DNA from 2 places in the Rothia sp. 88186D007BW genome. Region 1 is predicted to be linked to the other one. Evidence: predicted binding sites of a transcription regulator. Region 1 holds the regulator's gene; the other holds the start of a gene.

Region 1 (14,472 bases):
TGACGACATGGGCCTGGGCAAGACCTTACAAACCATCGCCCTCTTCCTGCACGCCCAAGAAAAGAAGCAGGAGGCCAGCCAGCCCACCCGCGACCGCCAGCTAGACGGGAACGAAGCGGGGGTGGCACCGGGGGCAGAAGCCGATCCGGACGCGTCCGCCCCCTTCCTGGTGATAGCCCCCACCTCTGTTGTGCCCAACTGGGTGCGAGAAATCAAACGCTTTGCCCCCTCCCTTAAAGTAGTGGGTGTTGAAGAGTCGGTGCGTAAATCTAAACGGCACCTGACCGACACTATCGCCGGGGCTGATGTGGTGGTAACCAGCTACGCCCTCTTCCGCCTAGATGAAGAACACTACTTTGAGCTAGGTAGCCAGCAGCCCTTCGAGGGGCTAGTGCTCGATGAGGCCCAGTTCGTCAAAAACGCTAAAACCAAGGCCCACCAGGTAGCCCGCGATCTACCTGCCCGCCTCAAGATTGCGGTCACCGGCACCCCCATGGAAAACAACCTCATGGAACTGTGGTCCATGTTCTCTATTGCCGCCCCCGGCCTCTTCCCCTCCGCCCGCACCTTTAAGGACGTCTACGCCACCCCCATCGAATCCGGGGAAGAAACCAAGGCCCTGGGCAGGCTGCGCCGCCGCATCCGTCCGCTCATGAAACGCCGCACCAAAGAACTGGTGGCTGCCGACCTACCGGAGAAGACCGATATGCGCATCGATGTGCCCCTGGCACCGGCCCACCGCCGGGCCTATGATACGCACCTACAGCGCGAGCGCCAAAAAATTCTGGGCCTGCTGGAGGACATCGACAAGAACCGCTTCACCATTTTCCAGTCCTTGACGACCCTGCGCCGCCTGGCCCTGGATGCCACCTTGATTGATGCTGAACGCTATACCGGGGTGGAGTCTTCTAAGCTGGACTACCTGGAGCAGAATCTGCCTGAGATTATTCATGATGGCCACCGGGCCCTGATTTTTAGCCAGTTCACCGGCTACCTCAAGAAGGTCGCCGGTAGGCTCTCTGATATGGGTATCCCCTTCCTCTACTTGGATGGTTCTACCCGCAATCGCGGGGAGCTGCTGGAAGAGTTCGAGTCAGGTACGGCCCCTGTCTTTCTGATTTCTCTCAAGGCAGGTGGCTTTGGGCTGAACCTGACCAGCGCCGATTATTGCTTCATTATGGATCCCTGGTGGAACCCGGCTGCCGAGCAGCAGGCGGTTGATCGTGTGCACCGCATTGGGCAGACCAAGAATGTGATGGTCTACCGCCTGGTCTCAGCGGGCACCATCGAAGAGAAGGTCATGGAGCTCAAAGAGTCTAAGGCTGCTCTTTTTGATGCTGTGGTTGATGAGGGCGCTTTCTTTGCCTCCCAGCTCACCGCAGCGCAGATTCGCGACTTGCTGACTGTCCCTGCCCCAGAAGAGGGAAGCCAGCCTTCTTAGAGGGGGGGAGGGCAGGCTCACGCTGGCTGTCTTCCTTACCGTAGATTGTGGCGGCGCCGGTTACCCTTACGGGCTTTGGGCTCTGGCTCTTCTAGCAGCAAGGAAAGAGAAATACGCTGACGGGCCGGGTCTGCTTCAACCACCCGCACCTGCACAATATCACCAGATTTAACAATGCTGTGAGGGTCAGAGACAAACTCGCGGCTCATCTGCGAAACATGCACCAGCCCGTCCTGGTGCACCCCAATATCCACAAAGGCACCAAAGGCTGCCACGTTAGAGACGGTGCCCTCAAGAATCATGCCGGGGGTCAAATCGGCGATAGTCTCAACACCTTCTTCAAAGCGTGCGGTGCGGAAGGTGGGGCGGGGGTCGCGCCCAGGGGCTGAAAGCTCAGCAATAATATCGGTGATGGTGGGCAAACCGACGCTAGCTGTGGTGAAGTCACGCGGGTCCAGGGCCGCCAGGGCTTCTGCGCTGACCTTACCCTCAATGAAACCACCGGCAGCAGCCACCATAGAGCGGGCCAGATCGTAGGATTCGGGGTGCACCCCGGAGGCATCTAAGGGTTCAGTACCATCGGTGATACGGACGAACCCGGCAGCTTGCTCAAAGGCTTTAGGGCCCAGGCGGGGCACCTTCAGCAAATCGGTGCGGCAGGTGAAAGGGCCGTGTTCGGTACGGTAGGCAACAATGTTTTCGGCAATGGTCTTGTTCAAGCCGGCAACACGGGCAAGCAGGGCTGGGGAGGCCGAATTAACAAGCACACCCACCGCGTTGACGGAATCTTCAACAACCCCGTCAAGGGCACGGGTCAGGGCTGCCGGTGACACATCGTGCTGGTACTGGCCCACACCGATGGATTGGGGTTCAATTTTGACCAGCTCGGCCAGGGGGTCTTGCAGACGGCGGGCAATAGAGACCGCCCCGCGCAGGGAGACATCCATGCCCGGCAGTTCGCGACTGGCAAGTTCTGAGGCGGAGTAGACGGAGGCACCTGCCTCGGAGACAACGACCTTCTGGAGCCCGCGGTAGCCGCTAGCTGTGCATTCTTTCATCAGGTCAGAGGCAAGTTTGTCGGTTTCTCGGCTGGCGGTTCCGTTACCGATGGCTATGAGTTCTACCTGGTAGGTGCCCACCAGGTGCGTGAGCCTATCGAGGGAGGCCTGCCACTGGTTGCGGGGCGCATGGGGGTAAATAAGGTCAGTAGCCAGCACTTGGCCGGTCTGCCCTACCACTGCAACTTTGACGCCGGTGCGCAGGCCAGGGTCCAGCCCAAGGGTGGTGCGGGAGCCAGCAGGTGCTGCCAGCAGAACATCGCGCAAATTGGAGGCAAAGACGGTGATGGCGTCCTTTTCTGCCTGTTCGAAGAGAGAGGTTCTGGCTTCTGAGGCCAGGCGGGGCAGCAGGCGCTGGCGGCAGGCTATGCGCACAGTTTTAGCCAGCCAGCCAACCACCATGGTTTCGTCGGAGACCATGTTGAGCACCTGGGCACCAATTCCCAGGGCTTCGGCCACGGTGCGTTCGTACCAGCTGCGTTCCCGGTCGTATTCTTCAGCCAAAATTTCGGCTGCTTCGCGGGCCGCACCTTTGAGGGAGGACTTGGCCGGTGGGAGCACGTCCACATCGACGCTGACCTTGACGGCCCCTTCTTTTTCGGCCCGGAGTAGGGCTAGCACCCGGTGGGAGGGGATACGGCGGATTTCTTCATTGAATTCGAAGTAGTCGCTGAACTTGGCACCAGCTTGCTGCTGGCCGGGGATCAGGCGGGAGGTGATGACGCCGCGGCGCATGAAGCGTTGGCGGAGGGTTTCTGCCAGGGCTGGGTCTGTGAGGGCCTGTTCAATCAGCAGGGCGCGGGCCCCTTCCAGGGCGTTATCGACTGAGGCGACGGTTGCTTCAACGGTGCCGGGCTCAGCATCAGCTAGTTCAGACTCAACGTAGGCCTCAGCGATGTCAGCGGTGGGGGCGAAGGGAACTTCTAGCAGGTCTTCAACTAGTGATTCCAGCCCGGCCTCCCGCGCGAGGAAGGCCAGGGTCTTGCGCTTGGTTTTGTGGGGGGCGTAGAGCGCTTCGAGCTCATTTTTGGTGGGGGCGTGCGCCAGGGCGGCTGCCAGTTCTTCTGTCAGTAGGGCACGTTCGTGCAGGGTGCGGACGATTGCCACCCGGCGCTCTTCGAGTTCTCGCAGGTAGCGCAGGCGTTCAGCTAGGGTGCGGAGCTGGGTGTCGTCAAGCCCACCGGTGGCTTCTTTGCGGTAGCGGGCGATGAAGGGCACGGTGGCCCCGTCATCGAGCAGGGCTATAGCTGAGCGCACCTGGTCGGCCCGGGCACCGAGTTCTAGAGCGATTCGTTCCTCGAGGGGAGGGAGGGGGGTGTGGGGGGCATCTGCCGCGCCTGCATGTGTCATAGTTTCTAGTTTCTCATACTGTTTTTGCTGTTGGTTTGAGCAGGCTCTGCCAGGTGATGGGGGTCTGCTGTGGGGGCTGGGGGAGGTTACTTGGGTGGTGGGTGTTTGTTCATCTACTTGTAATAGTTAAGCTTGCAGTGGTCACAGAGGGGTGGGAGCACCTAAAGTGGTGCTACAGGGTACTTGGGAGCGGTCTAGACAGGGCTGTTACCAAGACTCTTTGACCCCGAGCCCATTCTTGTTTGACCTTGCTTTGGAGAACCACTGTGCCAGAGGAAACCGATCTTTCCTATACCGAATTCTGCGAGCGCTATGACTCGCTCTTGAGTGGGCTTGCGAGCATGGGCTGGACCTCTTCTGAAGCTCTTCATCGTGTATCTGTGCTTTACCCTGGTCTTGACCGGGACTTGGTGGAGCAGGCGGTTCATTCTGGCCGTTGGCTTTTTGGTAATGGTCAGGGGCAAACTCATTCGCATGTGCTGATGGCTTCGGCCCTGTGGTATGCGGTGGCTGTGACCTATGATTTGGACCCTGATTACGAGTACGCGGCGGTGGGGATTGACCCCATTATTATTCAAGATCTTCCGCGTATGCTTGAGGCTTTTGCTGTGCCTCCTGAGGAGATCGCTACGATTGTTGGGCGTATTGGTGCTGCTCTCAATTACATGGCCCAGCACCCCTATACTGAGCTTGATGAGCAGACCTACGATGATTTTTTGGCTCATCTTCCGCAGGAGATTGTCCATATTTCTCGTGGGGATTTCTCTTGGCCTCCGTCTCGGGCTCTGATTGAAGATCGCCTGGGGGATCGTTCTTGGTCTAGGGCCTTGCTGAAGGTGGGGGTTTGCCCGCCCAATGCTGAGGAGCAGGGTATCACGCTTGCAGCTAGTACCCTCAGTGAGCGTGTTTTCCGTAATACTCTGGGCGAGTTTTTGAACTATTGCATCCGTTATGACCGTAAGCCGTCGGTTTTGCTTTATGGTAGTTGGGCTGAGGATTCGGCAAGAAGCGGGCGCGTGCCTCACCTGGGTACGGTGCGAGCTAAGTATGGTTCGTGGCATGTGGCTCTTCAGGCTGGCCGTCAGATGTTTAATGATGTGCTGCTCATGGGGGCTTCGGGCTTGTCTGCCCGGCCTGTGGGTCAGCCTGCGGTTGATTCTACTGAGTCTCTTAATATTAAAGAGATTCAGGCGCAGGGTATTGGTGTAGTGCAGCCTAAGACTCTGACCGAGGCTGAGCGTGTTGAGCGGGCCTGGCGGCAGTTGGTTTCGGTCACGGAGCAGCGTCTTGAGGAGTTGCCCTGGAATCTTTCCTTGCGGATCTATTACATCTGCCCTGAGGTGGTTGCGACTAAGGATTTCACTAATTTTGTGAGTATTTTGCGTTCCCCTGCTGGCTATTTTTGTGAGCTGACGTCTCCTGATGAGTTTGAGACTATTGAGGTTGAGCTTGATACCGAGATGCTAGAAGATGCGGGGTGGACGGCACCTAATGGCCGGTGGACCCGTAACTTCTTGTCGGTTAAGGACGCCGCCGAGGGCATTATTGAGGCTATGCGTGAGGGTATGGGCTGTGACCGCCCTGATTTCTATCAGTCAGATGATCCGGCAGGCCACCCGGCGGTGAATGTGGCTCACCCTACTACCGGGTCTATTCCTATGGTGCCTGTGACCGGTAGTGGTTATATAGCGATTGAGGATTTTAGGTAGGGAACCCAACTCACGGCGTTAGAATAGGTGACCTATGAGTACCTCCCGTAAGCGTCCTTCTGCCCCTCGTTTTTCTTCACCTAGTGACCGCCAGATTCGTGCGGGCGTCCGTTTTGTAGCGGGTTTACCTGCTGGTGTGCAGCGTGCCTTGGCTCTGCTGCTTGTTGTGGTCTTACTGGTGGGCGGTCTGCTGTGGTTGCGGTCGCACCAGTGGAATGTGCGGTCTGCTCTTGATAGTTTGCTCAACCCTGCGGGTACGGCTGTGAGTACCGGATTTTCGGGTTCTGGGGTGCAGACTTATTCGACGGCTAGTGAGGTTCTTGAGGGTTTAACGGTGGCTGATTCCTACTCTGGGACTAAGTATAAGCGTGATGCTTATGGGCAGGCTTGGGCTGATATTGACAAGAATGGTTGCGATCAGCGGAACGATATTTTGACCCGTGATCTTACCGACCTTGATGTTGCTAGTAACTGTTTTGTGCTCTCAGGGCACTTGGTAGACCCTTATACGGCTGAGGCTATTGATTTTAAGCGTGGGCCTAAGACGAGCGATGCCATTCCTATCGACCATGTGGTGGCGCTGTCTAATGCCTGGGTTTCTGGGGCTTGGCAGTGGAGCCCAGAGCAGCGGGTTCTTATAGCTAATGATCCGCTCAATTTGCAGGCGGCTGGGCAGACTGCTAACACGCAGAAGTCTGATAAGAGTGCGGACGCCTGGCTGCCCCAGCCCGGTTACCGCTGTGAGTATGTGGCGCGGCAGGTGTCGGTGAAGGCCGCCTATGGGCTTACTGTCACTGGTGCTGAGAAGCGGGCTATGCAGGGTGTGCTGGCAACCTGCCCTGATCAGCCAGCCTATCGGTCTGCTTTTACCGGCTAGCTAGTGGCGGGCGGTGCGTGGCTCCCGGCAAGAAGGCGCCAGAGGCGAAATTTCCTCCTTCCAGGCCATGAGCACAGCCCTGGGTACCACCGTCGGTACCGGTAATATCGTTGGTGTTGTCCTCTCCCTGAGCATTGGTGGGCCCGGTATCTGCCGTGTTTTTGCCTGCTTCGGCATCGGAAACATGACCCAGGCAAAAGCCATCTCAGCTAACCTAGAGCACTCCTTCAGCATCTCGCCCTACCTTACTGCCGGCGTCCTTGCGGTAGGAACAGCCGCCGCCCTGCTTGGCGGCATTAGAACCGTAAAAAGGCTATCATTGGCTACCGCCTTATCTTCGCCCTGGTCTGTGGGCTGGGCGCTATCGCCCCACTCACCCTAGTCTTTGCCTTCTCAGACATCATGAACGGGCTGATGGCGATCCCCAACCTCATCGGGCTCTTGCTACTCTCTGGTCTAGTAGCGCGTGAGACTAAGAAGTACCTCACCCACCACCCCAACTCTTGAACACCGGGACACGACCAGCCTCAAAAAGGTCGCAGCAAAAATGGTTACCGATCCGCGGGCTGCTGACCGCCCAGATAAGACATCGAAATAATTTTTCGTACGCCTGAACACAAAACGCCAACAGTCCTATAGGTTGCGATATAAGCACGCTAAAATACCGCTAAAGTGGGGACAGGTCTTTTCGTATCTTCAACGTATTTCGCACATACTAGCGAAACGGCCTGCATGCTCATAGCCTCCCAGACCTGTGAGCAGCACCCATTCGGTCTCGCACCCGCACCTAGAAAAGGACACTCCTATGCCATTTACCCCTAACCGCCGCTCAGCTCTCAAACTAACCGCAGCAGCATCTGCCGCCTCCGCCCTAGCAGCTACCGCCACTACCGCCCACGCCAACGGCCAAAAGCGCATCGCCATTATCGGCTCCGGCTACGGCGGCGCAGTAGCCGCCCGCGCCCTCACTGAAAAGGGCTACACCGTCGACATGATCGAAATGGGCGCCGACTGGGAAAAGATGGCGCCTAAGTCAAACGGCTACCGGTTTGACCAGATGACCTCCCCCACCGAACGCTCCATGTGGTTCGAAGACCGCACCGACATGCCCCTCTCCAGCGTCTTCGGTCTAGACTACGTCAACCGCCCCATCAACCGGGCCGCCGGCGTCCTAGGCATCGAACGCTTCGCCAATATGAAGGTCTACGTGGGCAAGGGCGTAGGTGGTGGCTCACTGGCCAACGGCGGTATGGCAGTTACCCCTAACCCCTCTTTCTTCCAGCAAGTCCTACCCCAACTTGACGCTGCAGAAATGTACGCAACCTACTTCCCGCGCGCCAACACCAACCTGGGAGTCACCACACCCCCATCCGACGTGGTCGGCACCTCCAAGTGGTACCAGTTCTCACGAGTCTCTGCCTCCCAAGCAGCCAAAGCCGGCTTCAAACACCAGTTCGTACCTAACGTCTACGACTGGAACTACATGCGCCAAGAGAACTTCTCCCGCGTCCCCCGCTCAGCCCTAGGTCGCCAGGTCATCTTCGGTAACGACCACGGCAAAAAATCACTGCCCAAAACCATCTTGGCCACCGCCTTTGCCACCGGCAAAGTCAACCTCATCCCCCTGACCGAGGTAACCGCCCTCACCCAGCAAGCCGATGGCACCTTCTCCCTCGACTTGAAGACCATTGACTTCACCGGCAACCTGGTCAGCGCCACCACACAGGTCTACGACCGCGTCATCATGGCTGCAGGTTCTGTTGGCACCAACCGTCTACTGCTGCAAGCAAAGAACGCAGGCACTGTGAAGAATCTGCCCGCAACGCTGGGCACCAACTGGGGCCCCAACGGCAACATCATGGTAGCCCGCAACGTCAATGCTGCTACCGGCGGCTACCAGTCAGGAATCCCTGCCATGGGCATCTCCAACTGGGATAACTCCACCAACTCAGTCTTCGCAGAGCTTGCCCCCTTCCCTGCAGGCCTAGATATGCGCATCGGCCTCTACCTGGCTATCACCAACAACCCCAACAAGGGCACCTTCACCTGGAACGCCTCTACCGGCTCCATGGACCTCGACTGGGACTCCACCAAGGCAGCCCCCGGTGTTGCCGCAGCCAAAGCCTTCATGGACAAGATGAACGCGGCCAACCCCGGCACCTCCTACAACTCTGGTCTCTTCCAGGGTGGCAAGACCTTCGCCGACTACTTCACCTACCACCCGCTCGGCGGTGCCGTCATCGGTGAAACCACCGACCTCAACGGTGAAGTAAAGGGTGTGCCCGGCCTCTTTGTTATGGACGGCTCCCTGATTCCTGGCAAAATTGGTGTCAATCCCTTCGTCACCATTACTGCTATCGCAGAACGCAACATGGACCGTCTGCTGGCAGCAGGCCGTTTCGCCTAAGACTTTCGAGAGATGTACTAACCTATGACTTCTTTACTGACACCCCACCGCCGCACCCTGCTCAAGGCCAGCGCCTGGGCCGCTCCCGCCGTCCTAGCTACCAGTGCAATTCCCGCTTACGCTGCGAGTTTTGAAGAGATTCCTCGCACCGATCTGGCAATTCAGATTGCTGATCCCACTGTAGATTGGTCAACCTTTGAGCCTGTCTACGACACCCCTATTTACCGGGGCCCGACCACCACGACTAACGTAGCCGCTTACGCGTCTTTTCCCAATACCATGACCATCACCAATGTTGGTAGCGTACCAGCAGTTAACCCCACAGGGACCCTGCTCAGCGACATGCAGGACGTCTTTACGGATGCAACCGGCTCTAACCAGGCCGGAACCCAGGTCAATTCAAGCGACTCCCGCGTCACCTTCACCTACGCAGGCTCAGCAGGCTGGGGTTCTCCCAGCTTTGTCTGGACCTTTGCTGGTACTCTGCAGCCCGGCGAGTCAGTCGATATTCCCCTGCGCTACTACATCAACTGGCCTTTCTGGAACGTCCAGTATGAGCTCTTCCTATCCGCTACTGTAATTGACGAGATGGACGGCGACTCAGACGATAACTCCGATCACATGGGTACTACCCAGGGCCGCGTTACCTACTAAGTAGAGCTATGAGGAACCTTCCACCGGGGCAGGCTGTTTTCAGCCTGCCCCGGTCTATATCTGTGGCGATATAATTGGGGACGCCTTTCTTTTCTCTACCGGCGGCACTTAGCGTTTCCGTGTGCGCCGGTTTATCTGTCTCAACCTCGCAAGGAGAGTTATGGAAACCAAGAAGCAACAACAAGATCTAGCAGCCAAAGCCGAACGTGCAGCAGCAGGTGAAGATTTGAGCGCCCCGGTCCCTGAAAAATTTCACCGCCAGCCCTACTCCTTCGTCCGCCGCGGCGACCGCCTGACCGCCCGCCGCCAAAAAGCCTGGGACGCCTACGCCCCCACCCATGTGCTTGACCTACCCCGCAACGTTGGGGATACTTCGGTAGCTGAGGGTGCGACCTTTGACCAGCAGGCCCTTTACGGACGCACTGACGCGCCCCTGGTCGTTGAGATTGGCTCCGGCCTGGGTGAGGCTATCGTCAATCGGGCTGCCCAGGTACCTGAGGCTAACTTCCTGGCTGTTGAGGTCTACACCCCCGGTATCGCTGACCTGCTGCTGAAGATGGGCCAGGCCGGTGTTGAGAATGTGCGTGTTGCCCAGGCCAATGCCCCTGAGCTGCTGGATCATCTGCTGGAGGAATCTTCTGTTGATGAGCTCTGGGTTTTCTTCCCTGACCCCTGGCACAAGGCCCGCCACCACAAGCGTCGCCTGGTCTCCCCTGCCTTTGCCGATAAGGTAGCGCGTGTGCTCAAGCCCGGTGGCATTTGGCGTCTGGCCACTGACTGGGAGGAATATGCCCTGGTCATGCGCGAGGTACTCGAAGCTCACCCCGATTTCACTAATGCCCACGCCGGTGAAAACACCACTGAGGAGGACCCGGTCGGTGGCTGGGCTCCGCGCTGGGAAGGACGCGTGGTGACCAGTTTCGAGCGCAAGGCCGGTGAGGCAGGGCGTCGCGCCCATGACCTGACCTTTATTCGTCGATAAAAGGGTTCAGTAGTAAAAGTAGAGAAAAGGCGCCCCACCACAGGCTCATGCACTGCGGTGGGGCGCTTTATACCTCTAGCGAGTTAGGTAGGAGCCGCTTGTCGTGCTCTTATTGTTGGTCTACCAGCGGGTGATGGCTGCCAGGTTCTCTTCGGAGCTTTCGGGCAGGGGCTTTACTTCGCCGCCGGAGCGTAGTACCAGGTTGATAGCCTGGGCTGCTTCGCTCAGGCCTTCGCCGGTGGTGGCCTTCTCGTCTTCTGCTACCAGCAGGGTTGCAATCTGGCCCTGCTTGGCTGCTTCGAGCACTTCGCCTGCGCCGATGTAGCGCTTGCCAGAGCGGGCGTCCTCAAGCTGCTGGTTGAGGCTCTGGGTTTCGTGCTGAGCCTGCTCTTGAAGCACGGGCTGGAGCTTTTCCAGGAGCTGGGCTTCGCTCATCTCGTCCACGCGGCCGTCGCTAATGGTGGTCTCTAGTACCTGGCCCCATTCGGTGAAGCTGCGGAACTCGTTGGTGAGTTCTTCAATACCGGCCAGTACCAGGGGGTGGCGCAGGGGTTCGTTAACCTCGTCTTCGATGCCCTTGGCCACCTTGCGCAAGAAGCGTTCGCGGTAGATGCGGTCGGTGTCTGAGTCGTTGGTGTGGGCGTGGAAGGTTGCTACTCCCCCACCCTTGGGTACCTGCTGTTGGGTGCGCTGCACATCGTAGTCATCGTAGATGTCCTCTTCGCTTTCGATCATGTGCTTGAGGTCGATTTGGCCGATGCGGGTGCCGTCAGTTTCGAAGAGTCGCACGTCTTTGCGGGAGAGTGCTAGCAGGTGCAAGCTGGTGTCGGTGCTGAGCAGGGGTACTAGGGAGGTGAGGTCGTAGTCCCCTGCTACGGTGACTGCTTCGGGTAGGTCCAGGGGCAGGCGTAGGGCGGTCATGGTGCCGTTTTCTAGTAGGACGGCTAGGCCGTCGCCTTGGTGCTGCCAGTAGTCACGGTCATCGACGAGTTCGTGGGCTGGTGCTAGCAGTGCTTCTGCGTCTACGTCTCTTGCTTCTAGCTTTTCGCGAGCGGTAGCTAAGAGGTTGCGGAAGCGGGTGGAGTTTCCGGTGGTGTCTCGCCCTGCGCGTTCGGTGGGCATGGTGAGGGTGACGCGAGTTGCTCCCTCTGCCGCAGGTGCGGTGAGTGCTTTAGTGTCAAGAGCGTCAAAGGGCTTGTTGGTGGAGAGCTGGGCCTCGGTCATGGTCGACTCCTTTTTAGTCGGTTGGGGTAGCGGAAGTATTAACCGCTCCTAGAACTAAGCTAACTGGCTATAAAGGTGGCTTCAAGAGTATTCGGCCTAGAGAGAAGATAATGACAGTCTATTAACGCTAGACAGCTAAATTATCCAGACAATTAGAAGAACTGGTCTTGACTAGCGTAGACTTAAAGATTGTGGCGGCACCCAACCTTGGGTGCCGCCACAATATTTTAAGATGGCAGGCTTAACGCGGCCGGTAGAGCACCACGGCCTGGGAGGTAGAGCGTGCAGCCGGACGCTTGCCACGAGCTAGATGCATAGCCCCACCAGAGGTACCGGCAGCAAAAACGCGAGAACCCTCCTGAAGGCGATTGCGCAGATTCTCGTTATCAGCCTGCAACTCAACAATGCGGGTCCGCAGGGCCTCCACCTGGTTCTCAAGCTGCATGATGCGCTTAATACCCTCTAGTGAAACACCGGACTGGGAAAGCTCCTGGATCTCCTGAAGCTGCTGCACATCCCGCTCAGAATAGCGGCGGGCACGGCCCGGGGCCCGCTGGGGCTGAACCAGACCTAGCCGGTCGTACTGGCGCAGGGTCTGCGGGTGCATACCGGCTAGCTCAGCGGCCACAGAGATAACAAAAACTGGGCGATCGGCTTCCAATGTCATGTTTAACCGCCTGCTTTCCTCAGCATCTCTTCACGGGGGTTAGTTTGCGGGGCAGCTGCGATGAAGGCATCGAGGGCGGCTTCAGCTTCGGCAGTGAGATTGGTGGGCAACTGTACCTCAGGGATGACCAGCATATCGCCGCTACCCTTCTTGGTTACAAAGCCGCGGCCCTTAGCGCGCAGTTTACGGCCTGCCGGTGAGCCAGCGGCCAGGCGGAGCTTAACGCTTCCACCATCAAGGGTGGGGGCCTCGATGACGCCGCCCTTCACAGCTTCTTCCAGAGTGACCGGCACGCGCACCAGCAGGTTATCCCCTTCCCGCTCAAAGTAGGGGTGGGTATCTACGCGGACGGTGACAATCAGGTCCCCTGCCCCACCGGCACCGGGGTGCCCCTTGCCGCGGGCACGGATTTTCTGGCCGTCCTTAACGCCGCGCGGTAGGCGCACCTGGGTTTGGGAGCCGCCGGGGCGGAAGACTGAAACCTCAGCACCCTCATAGGCCTGTTGGAGGGTGATACGGGCACTAGTGGTCGCGTCTTTCCCCTGGGGCGCTGGCTGTGAGAAACCACCACCGGGGAAACCGCCGCCAGCGCCGGGGAAGCCACCTGCAGAGCGTGCTCCCCCACCAAAACCAGCGCCGCCACCGAACATGCCGCCGAGCAAATCTTCAATGTTAATGCCGCCAGCACCGCCACTGGTGGAGTAGGTGAAGTTACCGCCGCCAGGGAAACCACCGGGGAAACCGCCGCCAGCGCCGCTGAAGCCCGCGGCCCCGTACTTGCGGATCTGGTCGTACTCTTCCTTCTGCTTGGGGTCTGAGAGCACGTCGTAGGCTTCTGAGACTTCCTTGAACTTCTTCTCAGCAGCCTCATCACCGGGGTTCTGGTCGGGGTGGTACTTGCGGGCCAGCTTGCGGTAGGCCTTCTTAATATCTGCCTCGGAGGAATCCTCGGCTACGCCTAGTACCTTATAAAAATCTTGATGGAGCCAGTTTTCACTCGCCATGTGCCTCTCCTTCCGAGGTAGATCCTATGTCTTTTAGTGTCTTTTAGAGGGGTAAAACTGGGCGGGCACCCAGCCTGACCTATCAGGCCGGGTGCCCGCCCGCGTCCTTATTCTGCTACCGCAACAGCTACCTGGGCGGTTCGGACCACACGGTCCTTCACCTTATAGCCGTTACGTAGAACCATGGAGACTGAGTCAGGCTCAACCTCACTGGTGGGCTGCTGCAATACAGCCTCATGCACCTGGGGGTTGAAGGGTTCGCCAATCTCACCGAATCGCTCTAGGCCCTGCTTGGTTAGGGTCTCTTCGAGCTTGTTGGCAATCGCAGCGAAGGGGCCTTCTTCAAGGTCACCGTGCTTGCGGGCGGCGTCAATATCATCGATGACCGGCAGCAGGGCTGCTACCAGGTCGGCGATGACGAAGTCACGCAGCTGGTCTTTTTCCTTGGCGGTGCGGTTCTTGTAGTTGGTGAACTCGGCCTGAAGGCGGCGCAAATCCTCAAGGCGTTCGGCGGCTAGAGCCGCGTCAGCGTTTTCGGTTGCCTCTGCGCTATCGCCTGCCTTAGCTGCGGCAGATTCTTCGTCTACCGCAGCGTCAGCGGCTACACCTTCGGGCTCGGGGTGGCCTTCAGCAGCCGGGGCGGCGAAGGCGTCCTCCAGAGGGTCGGTGCCCTCGGGCTGGTTGTCTGCGGGCTCGTTGGTGTTCTCAGCCATGGTTAGTTCTTCTTCTCGTCTTCTTCATCGATTACTTCAGCGTCAACGACGTCGTCATCTTCAGCCTTAGCGCCTTCACCGGCTGCTGCATCTGCCTGAGCCTGGGCGTAGAGAGCCTCGCCCAGCTTGGTCTGAGATGCCTGCAGCTTCTCGAAAGCGGTCTTGACGGCCTCATCATCTTCACCTTCAAGGGCAGCCTTCAGGGCGTCAATGTCGGCCTGGACCTCGGTCTTGACGTCCTCGGGTAGCTTCTCGCCGTTTTCCTTGATGAGCTTCTCGATGGAGTAGGCGGTGTTCTCAGCCTGGTTGCGGGTCTCGGCGGCCTCGCGGCGGGCCTTGTCCTGCTCGGCGTGAGCTTCGGCGTCCTTAACCATGCGGTCGATGTC
Region 2 (14,472 bases), on a different contig from region 1:
CGGGTCTTCTCAACCACATCGGCCGGAAGCTCAGGAACAGGGCCGGTACCGTCCCAGCCTGACTCCTCACTCTTGAGCCAGTCGCGCACATACTGCTTATCAAAGGACGCCTGGGCGCGGCCAGGCTCGTAGTCCTCCGCATCCCAGAAACGGGAGGAATCGGGGGTCAGAACCTCATCGCCCAGGGTGATTTCACCGCGGTAAGAATCGGTGCCGAACTCAATCTTGGTATCAGCCAGAATGATGCCGCGCTCACGGGCAATCTTCTCAGCAGTTTCGTAGACGTAGAGGGTCAGCTCCTGCAAACGGTCAGCGATAGCTTCACCCACCTCAGCGTCAAGCTCTTCACGGGTAATGGGCTCATCATGTTCACCCACCTCAGCCTTGCCGGTGGGAGTGAAAAGGGCAGGCTCCAGGCGGGAACCATCAACCAAACCGACAGGTAGCTCAAATTCGTTGACCTTACCGGTCTTGCGGTAGGCTTCTAGGCCTGATCCGGTCAGGTAACCGCGAACGATGCACTCAACGGGGAACATGTTGAGGGACTTACAGATCATGGCACGGCCAGCTACGACCTCAGGAACGTCGGTAGAAAGCACATGGTTAGGCACGCCTTTGAGCTGCTCAAACCACCAGAGGGACATCTGGGTCAGGATCTTACCCTTATCGGGGATTTCGGTGGGTAGCACCTGGTCAAAGGCGCTGATACGGTCGGAGGCAACTACCATGACGGACCCGGCACGCAGTTCGGCGTCGTCCTTGACGTTCAGGCCGGTTACGTCCTGGGTGTCTTCATCGGGGATGTAGAGGTCGCGCACCTTGCCGGAATATACGTGCTTCCAACCGGGAATATCTACGGGAGTATGGCTCATGGTTTTCTCCTGGGAGTGTGCAGGTGGGGTTGTGGGGCAATGATAGAAGTGACTGCCCTCCGCAAAGGCGGCGGGCAGTCACAGAAAATTATTTCTGGGCAGGAATCTGGATACGATTCTCAGCAGCAGCAAGGGCAATATCTGAGCGGTACTGAGCACCTTCCCAGCTAATATCGCGCACGCCAGCGTAAGCAGCTTCGCGGGCCTCAATAAGGTTCTGGCCCAGAGCAACAACAGCAAGCACACGGCCACCGGCGGTGACGATGTGCTCACCATCGACGGTGGTACCGGCGTGATCTACATGCACGTTCTCACGCTGGTTAGCAGCGTCAAGACCGGTAATAGCGTCACCCTTACGAGGGGTCTCAGGGTAGTTCTCTGCGGCCATGACCACGTCAACAGCGGTGCGGGGGTCCCAGTCTAAAGTGAGGTCAGCAGGCAATTCGCCCTTGGCAGCAGCCATTAGCACGCCACTGAGGGGGGTGCGCAGGCGGGCCAGCACGGCCTGGGTTTCAGGGTCGCCAAAACGGGCGTTGAATTCAATGACGCGAATACCGCGTGAGGTGGCAGCCAAACCACAGTAAAGCACGCCCACAAAAGGAGTGCCACGGCGGGCCATCTCATCAACGGTGGGCTGGGCTACGCGCTCAATGACTTCTTCAACGAAACCTTCAGGCAGCCAAGGAAGGGGGGTGTAAGCACCCATACCGCCGGTGTTGGGGCCTTCATCGTTATCGAAAATACGCTTGAAGTCCTGGGCAGGTGAAAGGGGCAGGCAGGTTCTGCCATCAGAAATCACAAAGAGGGAAACTTCGGGGCCATCCAGGTACTCTTCGATGACCACAGTGCCGCCAGCGGTAAAACATGATTCAGCGTGAGCCAGGGCAGCATCGAAATCTTCGGTGACAACGACGCCCTTACCGGCAGCCAAGCCGTCATCCTTCACCACATAGGGGGCACCAAAGGTATTCAGGGCCTCTTCTGCCTCTGCACGGTTGGTAGCTACCTTGGCCATTGCGGTAGGCACATCGGCGCTAGCCATGACCTCCTTAGCGAAAGCCTTAGAACCTTCAAGCAGGGCAGCAGCCTTCGAGGGGCCAAAGACGGGGAAGCCCGCTTCACGCAGGGTATCTGAGACACCGGCGACCAGGGGAGCTTCAGGGCCGATGACGACCAAATCAGCAACTAGCTCCTGTGCCAGGGCAAGAGCTGCTTGGGGGTTATTTGCATCGATAGCATGCACGGGGACATCTTGTGCGATGCCCGCGTTACCGGGTGCTGAGTGCACCTCAGTTACTGCTGAATCTTTGAGGAGTGCTCGGATAATTGCGTGTTCACGACCGCCAGGGCCCAATACCAAAACCTTCATTCTTTTAGGCTACCGGCAAGGTCACGATTTGATGAAGTTTTTAAGCGCAGTTTGGGAGCTTTTTGCAGGAGATTTTTTGAGGACGCCAACCGCCCCCTCTCTTTCCCGGGGCCACTAGCTGCCCAGCGGCGTCCGCGCCCGTCCGTACTGAGCCGTCCGTACTGAGCCTTCCGTACTGAGCCTTCCGTACTGAGCCTTCCGTACTGAGCCCACTCGCCTGCCACAGAACATTCACCGCCCTCTCCGCATTTATTCTGGTTTACCCGCAACTAGTTGCGGTACTTTCAGAATAAGTGCGGAAAGAACCGATGGTCATTTCTCTATCCTTCTTACTCCCCCGCGCATCAAACAGTGAATAACGGCCTGCGGCCTATTCATGAGGTCATCCCAGGTAGCCCGAACGACCGTCCACCCCATAAGCTCAAGCGACCGTTGCCGCAGGGTATCCCTACGTAGCTGCTCCTCCGCCGGACGATAGGCACCGTAGTACTTATGTAAACCATCAACCTCTAGCAAGAGTTTCAATGACTCCCAGGCAAAATCTGAACGATACACTCTACCGTCGTGAGTCCTTATTTCTAGTTGCTGACAAGGGCGCTCAAGATTAGACTGCACAATTCTGAACATTGCCAACGATTCAAGAGGGGACTCAGTCAAAGCACTCATCGACTCAGCAATAAGAGGAAAGCTACTCGTTCCATAGCCACTGACGCTTATGAGCTGGGCACGCACATCGTGATAACTCACCTGTGCACGGTGCAGAAAATAGTCTGTGATCGCCAAGGCCTGAACCACAGGCAACGTTCGAGCGCAGTCAAGGACGGTCGTTAGCGGGTCTGTAACTGAAAAACCGGCCACCTCATAAGCTACCTCACACACCTCTGGCCGGGAGCTATGATACCTAACCTGGCTATGGTGCCGATGGTTAGAACGGGGAAGGGACAATTCAACCCTGGTGGGCAATCTAAAGAGAGGGGCGCCCCATACAAGCGCAGCAGATGCGTGACTGAGCACTGCCTGCCGGTGAGATGTTGCCAGCGCTAAGGTCACAGCGATACACCTCTCTTCAGGCATGAACTGCCGACTTTCTGTAGCTGAGATGTAGACGCCCCGCGTAAGTCTAATGAGCTCACCTCTTCGGTGCATAGCGCCAATGAGGTTTTTGCTCAGCCCTTCAAGATTAAGCTGTTGAGATGTTTTGACCTTGGCGGCGAGGCCTTCAATTCTGTCATGCATGGGACAACTCTTGCAGAGCATCCGTAGGCGCTCAAGCACCATTTTTAAATCTGTGGATAGCTTCGGTTATGCCTTGCCAGAGCATGCTTCGGCCCTGTGGAGAAAGTTGCAACAAAAGGTCATAGTTGAAGCCCGCATTTATTCTGGTTTACCCGCAACTAGTTGCGGTGTTTTCAGAATAAGTGCGGGCTTTGCTCAATTCAGTGGTCAGAGCTACCCAGTAGACTGGAGGGCATGCAGACTTTTACCGCGCAGCAGGCAGCAGAGCTGGCCCTCGTCACCCGTGGCGATTTCATTGAATCTCGGCATGTGGGATCGCTGGTGGTGCTAGCACCGGATGGTTCTGTGGCCCTGAGTTTAGGTGCCCCTGAGGCTCTTATCTATGCCCGCTCCGCGCTCAAGCCCTTGCAGGCTATTGCCTCGATGAATGCGGGGGCTGAGTTGCAGGGGGCCCAGATTGCTTTGGCTGCGGGGTCTCATACCGGTTCTTTTGAGCATATGAAGGTTGCCCAGTCGGTGCTGGCTGAGGCTGGGCTGACGGCTGAGGCCCTGCTCTGCCCGCCAGCTTGGCCCGCAGACGAGCCCAGCTACCAAGCCCTGATCACAGCTGGGCACGGTAAGCAGCGCCTGGCCTTTAACTGTTCTGGCAAGCATGCAGCTTTCTTGTGGGCTTGTGTGAAGTCGGGCTGGTCGACAGATAATTACACTGACCCAGAGCACCCTTTACAGGAGCTGGTCTTGCAGACCGTTGAGCAGTTCACCGGTGAGACGCCCCAGCATGTGACAGTGGACGGGTGCGGTGCCCCTGCTGTTGCGACTTCTCTGGTGGGGTTGGCTCGGGCTTATTCTGTTTTGGGGTTAGCGGTTGAGAATATCAAGGCTGATGCTCGTGCCGCCACTGTGGCAACAGCTATGGTTGACTATCCCGAATATGTTCATGCCAGTGGCCGCTCAGATACTGTGCTAGCTGAGACTCTTGACGCTGTAGTCAAGCGGGGGGCTGAGGGTGTGCTGGCTATCGGTTTGCGTTCTGGGGCTTCGGTGGCGGTGAAGATGTTAGATGGTTCTAACCGGGCTGCTTGGCTTGTTGCTGTGCGGGCTTTGCAGGCGGCTGGCTTCGTGGAGGGTGAGGTTGCTGACAGGGCTGTTACTGGGACGACTTTCCCCATCACCGGCGGGGGCCAGCCGGTGGGTTCTATCAAGCCTGGGGCTGCTTTTGAGGGGCTCCTCTAATGGCAATTCGCCGCAAGATCACCGAGGCGGACGGCATGGCCGCCATCGCCCAGGTTCGGCAGGTTTTTGAGACAACAGAAAATCAGGACGCCTGCGCGGCGGCTTTTGCTGCCCTGACGCGGGGTGTGCGGGCGGCGGCCGTCCGCTTTTTGCTGGAAGAGCTGGCCACTTTGGCTCCGGGGAATTCTGTGGAGGTGCGGGTTCCGCCTTTTGGGGTGACTCAGTGTATTGCGGGGCCGCGCCACACCCGCGGTACTCCTCCAAATGTTATTGAAACTGATGCGCTGACTTGGTGCGCTATCACCTTGGGTTATTCCAGTTGGCAGGAGTCTGGCCCCGCTATTTCGGCCTCAGGGTTGCGGGCAGATGTGAGTAGCTATCTGCCGTTGCTTTAGTCTATTACTGGTATCTGGATCTTTATTCTGTGCCCGGTGTGTGCAGGGGCTTGATAAGGTTGGTCTTTATGAGCATTTTGTCGCGATTTCGCCGCCCTATTGGGCCTGCTGCCCCACTCACTGAGCAAGAGAAACAGGCTGCGCCCGGCCAGCACTTTGTGCCGGCGTCCGCGCCTGAGCGTGCTCATCTGACGGTGCGCCGTGCCCCCTCTCTGCCAGCTTTCGCTATCACTGGCCTGCTGATCGGCCTTATTGTAGCTTTTGTGGTGACGATTCTCGGCCCTGAGAACCCCAGCTACACTTTCGGCGCGGTCTACGGTGTGATGGCGGTAATTTTTGGTGCCCTGTGCGCTGGTGCCGCTACTGTGGTGGCGCTTCTGCTCGATAAGCGCTCAACTAGGCGCACCACCACCTACCAGGCTGTCAGTAGCCAGGAATAAAATACCAGGCCACGAACTGGGTGGTGGGCTCTACTTATCAGTAGCGCATCGGGCAGGTACACTTAATTACTGTTCACTTGCTCAGGTGCGCCATTCTGCGCTGTAGAGCGAGATAGCCACCCTCACATACAACAAGAGACGGAAAACCACCTTGGCTCGTCCTGACGGAAAACTATCCTTCGACCTTGACCCTGTTGACCACGGACCTAAAGACGAATGCGGCGTCTTTGGTGTTTGGGCCCCGGGCGAAGATATCGCTAAGCTCACCTACTACGGCCTCTACGCCCTGCAACACCGTGGCCAGGAGTCGGCCGGTATCGCTACCAGCGACGGCAAGCACCTGAACGTATATAAAGATACTGGTCTGGTCTCCCAGGTTTTTACGGAGGCTATCCTCAAAACATTGACCGGTCATATGGCTGTAGGTCACTGCCGCTATTCCACCACCGGCGGTAACATCTGGCAGAATGCGCAGCCTACACTGGGCGATACCCCTCATGGCACCTTGGCTCTAGCCCACAACGGCAACCTGGTTAACTCTGCTGATCTCTATGACCGTCTGCTGGCTAAGAACGGGGGCAAGCGCCCTGAACGCGGCGAACTAGCCCAGGGCAATACCACTGATACCGCCTTGGTGACGGCCCTGCTCAAGGACCACGATTTTGACAGCCTTGAAGAGGCGATGCTCGATTTGCTCCCCACTCTTTCCGGTGCTTTCTGCCTGGTCTTCATGGACGAGAACACCCTCTATGCCGCACGTGACCCCCAGGGTGTGCGCCCGCTGGTCTTAGGCCGCTTGGAGCGCGGTTGGGTTATCGCCTCAGAAACTGCTGCTCTTGATATTGTGGGCGCATCTTTCGTCCGCGAAGTGGAGCCTGGCGAGTTCGTCACTATTGATCAGGACGGTCTGCGGTCCCAGCGCTTCGCCGAGGCTAAGCCGGCAGGGTGCGTCTTTGAGTACGTCTACTTAGCCCGCCCTGATACCACTATCACCGGTCGTAGCGTCTACGATTCCCGTGTGGAGATGGGCCGCCAGCTCGCGCGCGAGCACAAAGTTGACGCTGATTTGGTGATACCTACCCCTGAGTCGGGCACCCCGGCTGCTATCGGCTACGCAGAAGAATCGGGCATTCCTTTCGGTAATGGCCTGGTCAAGAACGCCTATGTGGGCCGTACCTTTATCCAGCCCTCACAGACTATCCGCCAGCTGGGTATCCGTTTGAAGCTCAACCCTCTGCGTTCTGTGGTGGAGGGCAAGCGCCTGGTGGTTATTGATGATTCCATCGTGCGCGGTAACACCCAGCGCGCCCTGGTGCGTATGCTCCGCGAGGCCGGGGCCAAAGAAGTGCACGTGCGGATTTCTTCCCCGCCGGTTAAGTGGCCTTGCTTCTACGGCATTGACTTTGCTTCCCGCTCTGAGCTGATTGCTAACGGGCTGACTATTGAAGAGATTGGTAAGTCTTTGGGCGCTGACTCTCTGGGCTTCATCTCTGAAGATGGCATGATTGCCGCAACCGAACAGTCCCGCGAGCGCCTGTGTACGGCTTGTTTTACTGGTGAGTACCCTATTGAGCTACCGAGCGAAGATCGCCGGGGTAAGTCTATTCTTGATGATGCTCAGGGTGGGCCGCTTTCTGGTACTGCCGCTGAGGTGACGGTGGAGCGTCCTGTTGCGCAGAAGCCTTCTACTGCTCAGGCGGTGTCGATTGATACTCGCCCTGGCACTAAGTCCCTTGAGCAGAAGTTTGGTGATGTCGCAGAGGTGTCCCCTCGTGCCGGCTCGTGTGAGCCTGGCCCTGATTCAGAGCTTGAAGATTTAGTTCTTCCCCAAGATACGATTCCTGCCGATTCGACCGGCACTGACCGAGAGGCCCGCTAAATGAGCGAGAACCAGAATGCAGTTACCTACGCTTCGGCTGGCGTAGATGTTGAGGCGGGCGACCGCGCTGTTGAGTTGATGAAGGACGCCGTTAAGGCAACTCACGGGGCCGGTGTGGTTGGCGGTGTGGGTGGCTTTGCTGGCCTCTTTGACCTGTCTGTGCTTAAGGACTACCGCAAGCCTTACTTGGCGACTTCTACCGATGGTGTGGGCACTAAAGTGGCTATCGCCCAGAAGCTGGATATTCACCACACCATTGGCCATGACCTGGTGGGTATGGTGGTGGATGACATCGTTGTTACCGGTGCCCGCCCGCTCTTTATGACTGACTACATTGCTACCGGCAAGGTAGTACCTGAGCGCATTGCTGATATTGTGCGCGGTGTAGCTGAGGGTTGTTCTTTGGCTGGTACCGCCCTGGTTGGTGGTGAGACTGCTGAGCACCCTGGCCTGCTGGCTGAGGATGAGTACGATGTGGCTGGTGCTGCTACCGGTATTGTTGAGGCTGATGAGCTGTTGGGCCCTGACCGTGTGCGTGAGGGCGATGTGCTGATTGCTATGGCTTCAAGCGGTATTCACTCTAACGGCTATTCTCTGGTGCGTAAGGTGCTTTCGGTTGCTGGCTGGGAGTATGAGCGTGAGGTGGCTGAGCTGGGCCGTACCTTGGGTGAGGAGCTTCTTGAGCCTACCCGCATTTACACCGCTGATTGTCTGGACCTCATTGAGGCTTTCCCGGTCAACGGTGAGGACGGGCAGACCGGTTCTGGTGTGCGCGGCTTCTCGCATGTGACCGGTGGCGGTCTGGCTGCTAACCTGGCCCGTGTGCTGCCTGTAGGTACTGTGGGCGTGGTGGAGCGTTCTACCTGGGAGATTCCCGCTATCTTCAAGCTGATTGGTGAGCTGGGCTCTGTGCCCCAGGCTGACCTGGAACGAACCCTAAACCTGGGTGTGGGCATGATTGCTGTTGTTGACCCGTCTGTTGCTGATGCGGCTGTTGAGCGTCTGAATAAGCGTGGTTTGCCTTCTTGGGTACTGGGTACTGTGCAGAAGGACGACGGTGCCTACCAGGGTAACTCTGATTATGTGCAGGGTGCTAAGGGCGTGGACGGCGGCGCGGCAGTGCTGCTGGGGTCCTATAAGTAACGTAGTAGTTCAGTAGAAGGATTGCTCAGCGTTTCTGTTTTATTTTAATAAATTATAAGTGGCGGTTTCCGTACGGAAGCCGCCACTTGTTATGCTCTGGATTTCTTCGATAAAGACGCGATCTCCTTCTCTATCTCTTCACGTATTGTTGGCAGCTCCTACCCACATCGAAAAGCCCGCCACCGGTGGTTACCGGTGGCGGGCTGTGTTGATGGTAGGGGAAGAACCCGCGTGGTGGTACGCGGGTTACTTCTCCTGATAATCGTCGGCGTACTTGTCTGCGTACTCTGCGTAGTCGTCTTCGTCATCGTACTGATAACCAGACGTCTTGGGCTTTGAGCTGGTGCTCTTGCTCAGTTCGCGTTCGAGTGCAGTGTAGTCGGTGTCGGGGCTGAAGTACTTCATCTCCCGAGCCTGCCGAGTTGCTTTAGCCTTCTGACGGCCGCGCCCCATGGCGAGACCCCCTCTTTATCGCTCATATCTGGACACCCGCGTATACGCAAGGGTGTGCCAGAAAAACTTTCAGTCTTTTCTGTATTTAAGGGTACATGTTTTTGAGCGTCTTTGCTTGCCTGTTCGCCACATGAGATGTAAGAAACTCAGTTTGAGTCTTTGAGTTTACGCGTAAGAGTGTAGAGGGCGTCTGTGACGTCGGACCGCCAGAGGTAGGTGGCGCGGGCGTCCGCGCGGCCTGGGCCTTGGTTGATGACGGCGATGGGCTTACCTGCTCGGGCGAAGTCCAGGGCTATTTTGTAGGAGCTCATGACGGCAAGTGACGAACCGAGTACCAGTAGAGATGAGGCTTTCTCCCCTAGTTCTTTGACGGCCTGTTTACGAGTATGAGGGACGGGCTCGCCGAAGTAGACGACGGCGGGTTTGAGTTTGGTGGACCCGCAGGTAAGGCATCCGACCATCTGAAAGTCGCTGATGAAGCGGGTATCAATTTCTGCGTCCCCATCGGGGTTGACCTGCAAGGTGCTGCTGGTGAGGCGCTGCAGGTAGCCGGGGTTAGCGGCGTCGATTCGGGAGTCGAGGGAGGTGCGCCCTTCGTTGGCTCCGCAGTCAAGGCATTGGATGCGGGAGAGGTCCCCGTGTAGGGTGATAACTTTTTGGGAGCCTGCTGCGGTGTGGAGCCCATCAACATTTTGGGTGATCAGGCCGGTGAGTTTTCCTTGGTTTTCAAGCTCTGCTAGTAGGTAGTGGGCAGTGTTGGGACGGGCCCGGTTCATGTGCCGCCAGCCGACGAAGGAGCGGGCCCAGTAGCGTTGCCTGGCTACCTCATCGAAACGGAATTCTTGGTAGGTCATGGGCCTGTGGTTGCGCAGGGAGCCGGCTGGGCCACGGTAGTCGGGTATGCCTGATCCGGTGGATATGCCGGCCCCGGTCAGTACCAGCACCTGCCCCTTGTCGATGAGGTGGCTGATGCCGTCCGCCGCTAGCTGGGGGTCGGTGGGCTGGGTTGTTTCGGTGACGACTCTGTCGATGGAGCGGAGGGCTGCGGCGTGGGTGGCTGCAATGTCTTTTTGGGCGGTAATGGACGCGGACGCCCCGGCAAAGCGCGTATCGAGCTTCCCGGGCACGGGGTGGGGCTGTGTTTGGTTCACTCTCCTAGTCTAAAAGAGAAAGACCCTATAGTTTTTCTCTTTACCCCGAGACAATCTGGAGGGTCAAGAGAAAAACTATAGGGTCAGTTCTGCTAGGTGGTTACTCGGCGGTGACGACCAGGCCGTCGACGGCAACATCAGGGTTGACGTCTACGCGCACGGTGTCGCCGTCTTTGATGGCACCGGCCAGGATTCCCTTGGCTAGGCGGTCACCAATTTCGCGTTGAACCAGGCGGCGTAGCGGGCGGGCACCGTAGGCCGGGTCGTAGCCTGCCAGGCCCAGCCACTCGGTGGCGGCGTCCGTCACGTCTAGGGTCAGGCGGCGGTCTTCCAGGCGGCGGGCCATGGAGTCGATCTGTAGGGCCACGATGGAGGCCAGGTCCTCGGCTGAGAGGGGCTCGAACATGATGACCTCATCCAGGCGGTTGAGGAATTCGGGCTTGAAGCTGGCGTTGACGGTGTTCATCACAGCGGTCTTGCGGGCTTCTTCATCGAGGTTCTGGTCAATCAGGAATTGGGATCCCAGGTTGGAGGTCAGAATCAGAATGACGTTGCGGAAGTCCACGGTGCGACCTTGACCGTCGGTGAGGCGACCGTCATCGAGTACCTGCAGGAGGATGTCGAAGACCTCAGGGTGGGCTTTTTCTACCTCGTCGAGCAGAACCACAGAGTAGGGGCGGCGGCGGACAGCTTCGGTGAGCTGGCCGCCTTCCTCGTAGCCGACGTAGCCGGGAGGGGCACCGACCAGGCGGGCCACGGCGTGCTTTTCGGAGTACTCGCTCATGTCAATACGCACCAGGGCGCGCTCGTCATCGAACTGGAACTCTGCCAGGGCTTTAGCTAGCTCGGTTTTACCCACACCGGTGGGGCCTAGGAAGAGGAAGGAGCCGATGGGGCGGTCGGGGTCGGAGATACCGGCACGGGAGCGGCGCACAGCATCAGCAACGGCGGTGACAGCCTGACGCTGGCCGATGAGGCGCTTGCCCAGTTCGTCTTCCATGTGCAGGAGTTTTTCTGATTCACCTTGGAGCATACGCCCGGCGGGGATGCCGGTCCAGGATGAGATGACCTCTGCGATGTCATCGGCGGTGACTTCTTCAGAGACCATGGACTCTTCGGTGGCGGTGCTCTCAGCTTGCTGGGCTGCTGCTAGTTCTGCTTCTAGGGCGGGAATTTCGCCGTAGAGCATACGGGAGGCTTCGGCCAGGTTGCCTTCACGCTGGGCTACTTCGGCTTTGGAGCGTAGCTCATCGATCTGGGTTTTGAGGTCACCGACCCGGTTGAGCCCGGCTTTTTCGGCTTCCCAGCGGGCGTTGAGGGCGTCCAGTTCTTCCTTCTTGTCGGCCATATCTGCCCGGAGGGCTTCTAGGCGTTCGATGGAGGCGGGGTCGGTCTCGTTGGCCAGGGCCAGTTCTTCCATGGTGAGGCGGTCAACGGCACGGCGCAGGGCATCGATTTCTTCGGGTGCTGAGTCGATTTCCATGCGCAGGCGGCTGGCTGCTTCGTCGATGAGGTCGATGGCCTTATCGGGGAGCTGGCGGGAGGGGATGTAGCGGTTAGAGAGGTTGGCTGCGGCGACCAGGGCGGAGTCTGCGATGGCGACCTTGTGGTGGGCTTCGTAGCGTTCTTTGAGACCGCGCAGAATACCGATGGTGTCTTCGACGCTGGGTTCACCCACGTAGACCTGTTGGAAGCGGCGTTCTAGGGCGGCGTCCTTTTCGATGTTTTCGCGGTATTCATCTAGGGTGGTTGCACCGATCAGGCGTAGTTCGCCGCGGGCTAGCATGGGTTTGAGCATGTTGCCGGCGTCCATTGACCCTTCGGAGGCTCCTGCACCAACGACGGTGTGAATTTCGTCGATGAAGGTGACGATTTGCCCTTCGGACTTCTTGATGTCTTCGAGGACGGCTTTGAGGCGTTCTTCGAATTCGCCGCGGTATTTGGCACCGGCGACCATGGCACCAAGGTCTAGGGAGATGAGGGTTTTGCCGCGGAGGGATTCGGGGACGTCCCCTGAGACCATGCGCTGGGCTAGGCCTTCGACGACGGCGGTTTTACCGACGCCGGGTTCACCGATGAGTACGGGGTTGTTTTTGGTGCGGCGGGAGAGCACCTGGATGACGCGGCGGATTTCGCTATCGCGCCCGATGACGGGGTCTAGTTTGCCTTCGCGGGCGACGGCGGTTAGGTCGGTGCCGTATTGTTCTAGGGCACCGAAGGTGCCTTCGGGGTCGGGGGTGTTCACGGTGCGGTCTCCTCTCACCATCGGAATGGTTTCTTCAATGGTTTTTTCGGTGGCTCCGGCCTGGTGCAGGGCGCGGGCGGTGGCGTCGTCACCGGCTGCAAGTGCTAGGAGCAGAATTTCGGTTGAGATGTAGGTGTCGCCCAGTTGGGTTGCTTTGGTTTGGGCTGTTTGGATGGCGGTTAGGACGGCGCGGCTGGGCTGGGCTTGGGCGGTTGAAGTGCCTTCTACCTTGGGGAGCTTTGAGATTTCGGTGGACGCCGCCAGTGAGATGGCGTCCACGTCTAGGCCTGCGGTTTTAAGGACGGCTACTGCCACTCCCCCGCGTTGGTCCATGAGGGCTTTGAGGAGGTGGGGTGTGTCGAGGGTGGGGTTGCCTGCTGTTTGGGCGTTCATGGTGGCTGCCGAGAGCGCTTCTTGGCTCTTGGTGGTGAATTGTGCCTTCATTCTTCTCTTTCTGTGCGTAGGTTATTCGTTCAAAGTTGAGTGTGATTCACTCAAGCCTTAACTTGAGTCTACTACACTCAACCTACATGTACTAGAGATTCAGACAAGCTTTAATGTGAAAGTCACCCACAGGCCCTAGCCACTACAGACGGGCAGGTAGGCTGATACCTATGAGCAGACTTGAAGCTATTTTCTTTGACCACGACGGAACCCTAGTAGATACCGAGCCCCTATGGGCTGAGGCTAAAACCGCACTGACCGCCGAATTTGGGGCCAGTTGGACCGAACACGATACGCTCATGACCCTGGGCAAACCTGCTGCACTGACTTTTTCTCGCATGCAGGAGCTTGGTGCAGATGCTTCTGCTGATGAACTCTATGACCGGCTAAAAGCTAAGATGTCAGTTCTTCTTAAGGACGCCCGCCTTGAGCTTATACCGGGCATTGAGGCGCTCCTGGCTCAGGTAGCTGAGGCGGGCGTCCCCGCCGGAATTGTTACCAATGCTACGACCGAGGTTGCAACTCATACTGCCAAGCTAGCACCGCAGGGTCTTTTTAAGACTTTTGTGACCGATGAGCAGGTCACTCATGCTAAACCTGACCCCGAGCCTTATCTACTGGCAGCCCGCAATTTGGGGGTTGACCCGGCCTACTGTGTTGCGGTGGAAGATTCTATTTCTGGTACGCAAAGCGCCATGTCAGCGGGCATGAAGGTGGTCGTAGTGCCCGGCATTATCCAGGTGCCCGAGCACCTGGGCCACGCCCGTTACGACCATACAGAACTTACTCTCGACAAAATCCGGGCACTCATCGAGAGGTAGACGATAGAGCTACTGCATGGCAAAGGCGGGCCTATCACGTAATAGGCCCGCCTTTAGCGCAGCTTGGGTGCATTTATGCTTATTTGAGGTTTCCCGTGCCATCTTCCAGGTGCCCGCGCAGGAACCATTGGAAGAGTTCCAGTTCAGCGGTCTGACCAATAAGCAAATCTTCTGTGATGGGATCGCTATCGCCCACCTTGGCAATGGCGGCGCGGTGGTCTTCAACCACCACGTTGTAGACCTCGTTCAGGGCACGAATATGAGTTAGAGCATCTGCGCGGTCAACATCGTATTCAGCCCAGGTGCGCTTTTCGACCAAATCGCCCGAGAGACCGTTAGGAGTTACCCCCATGGTGGCCATGCGCTCGGCAATGGCATCAACGAATCCGCGCACCAGGTTGACTTGGGGGTCCAGCATCTCGTGAACAGCGATGAAATTGGGGCCTACGACATTCCAGTGAGCATGCTTGAGTACCAGGTGCAGGTCGTTCAGAGCATGCAGGCGAAGCTGCAGAATATCGGCTACATGATGGCCTGACTCTTCGGTGAGGCCGGGGACGGTAAATGATGCGTACTTGCTCATAGCAGGTTTTCCTATCCTTAGATTGCCGGGCTAGGCAGGCGAGCCCGGGGGAGACTGTCTATATCTAACACTATGCATCTAGCCACACCTTTTCAAGGCTTATCCTGAATAAATCATAATAATCCGTATCTGGCTAAAGAACGTAATAAGTGTTCCCCTGTGCAGAAGCATAATTACCGTTCCTGCACATTCATTCCTGCACCTCATT

What was found. Region 1 encodes HspR, which represses chaperone genes until heat shock. Its sites were predicted from a motif close to AAGTTGAGTCNNNNNGACTCAACTT; they were not measured.
Region 2: the regulator HspR is predicted to act here: its motif matches at 12,920-12,944, upstream of clpB (ATP-dependent chaperone ClpB).

The regions. Positions count from the first base shown of each region.
Region 1 is NZ_JBPPTR010000004.1:23,175-37,646, reverse strand. It holds gene ACEE09_RS03100 (DEAD/DEAH box helicase) at 1-1,441, shown strand, start outside; gene ACEE09_RS03095 (Tex family protein) at 1,477-3,849, opposite strand; gene ACEE09_RS03090 (TY-Chap domain-containing protein) at 4,116-5,558, shown strand; gene ACEE09_RS03085 (HNH endonuclease family protein) at 5,593-6,435, shown strand; gene ACEE09_RS03080 (alanine:cation symporter family protein) at 6,449-6,817, shown strand; gene ACEE09_RS03075 (alanine:cation symporter family protein) at 6,751-6,942, shown strand; gene ACEE09_RS03070 (GMC oxidoreductase) at 7,241-8,842, shown strand; gene ACEE09_RS03065 (hypothetical protein) at 8,867-9,496, shown strand; gene trmB (tRNA (guanosine(46)-N7)-methyltransferase TrmB) at 9,657-10,478, shown strand; gene ACEE09_RS03055 (baeRF3 domain-containing protein) at 10,599-11,702, opposite strand; gene ACEE09_RS03050 (heat shock protein transcriptional repressor HspR) at 11,944-12,369, opposite strand; gene ACEE09_RS03045 (DnaJ C-terminal domain-containing protein) at 12,372-13,373, opposite strand; gene ACEE09_RS03040 (nucleotide exchange factor GrpE) at 13,481-14,086, opposite strand; gene dnaK (molecular chaperone DnaK) at 14,089-14,472, opposite strand, start outside.
Region 2 is NZ_JBPPTR010000001.1:242,041-256,512, forward strand. It holds gene ACEE09_RS01180 (phosphoribosylaminoimidazolesuccinocarboxamide synthase) at 1-872, opposite strand, end outside; gene purD (phosphoribosylamine--glycine ligase) at 961-2,241, opposite strand; gene ACEE09_RS01190 (DUF559 domain-containing protein) at 2,554-3,519, opposite strand; gene ACEE09_RS01195 (asparaginase) at 3,712-4,710, shown strand; gene ACEE09_RS01200 (sterol carrier family protein) at 4,710-5,105, shown strand; gene ACEE09_RS01205 (hypothetical protein) at 5,174-5,545, shown strand; gene purF (amidophosphoribosyltransferase) at 5,697-7,424, shown strand; gene purM (phosphoribosylformylglycinamidine cyclo-ligase) at 7,425-8,567, shown strand; gene ACEE09_RS01220 (DUF3073 domain-containing protein) at 8,814-9,020, opposite strand; gene ACEE09_RS01225 (Sir2 family NAD-dependent protein deacetylase) at 9,167-10,102, opposite strand; gene clpB (ATP-dependent chaperone ClpB) at 10,272-12,860, opposite strand; gene ACEE09_RS01235 (HAD family hydrolase) at 13,031-13,681, shown strand; gene ACEE09_RS01240 (Dps family protein) at 13,761-14,264, opposite strand.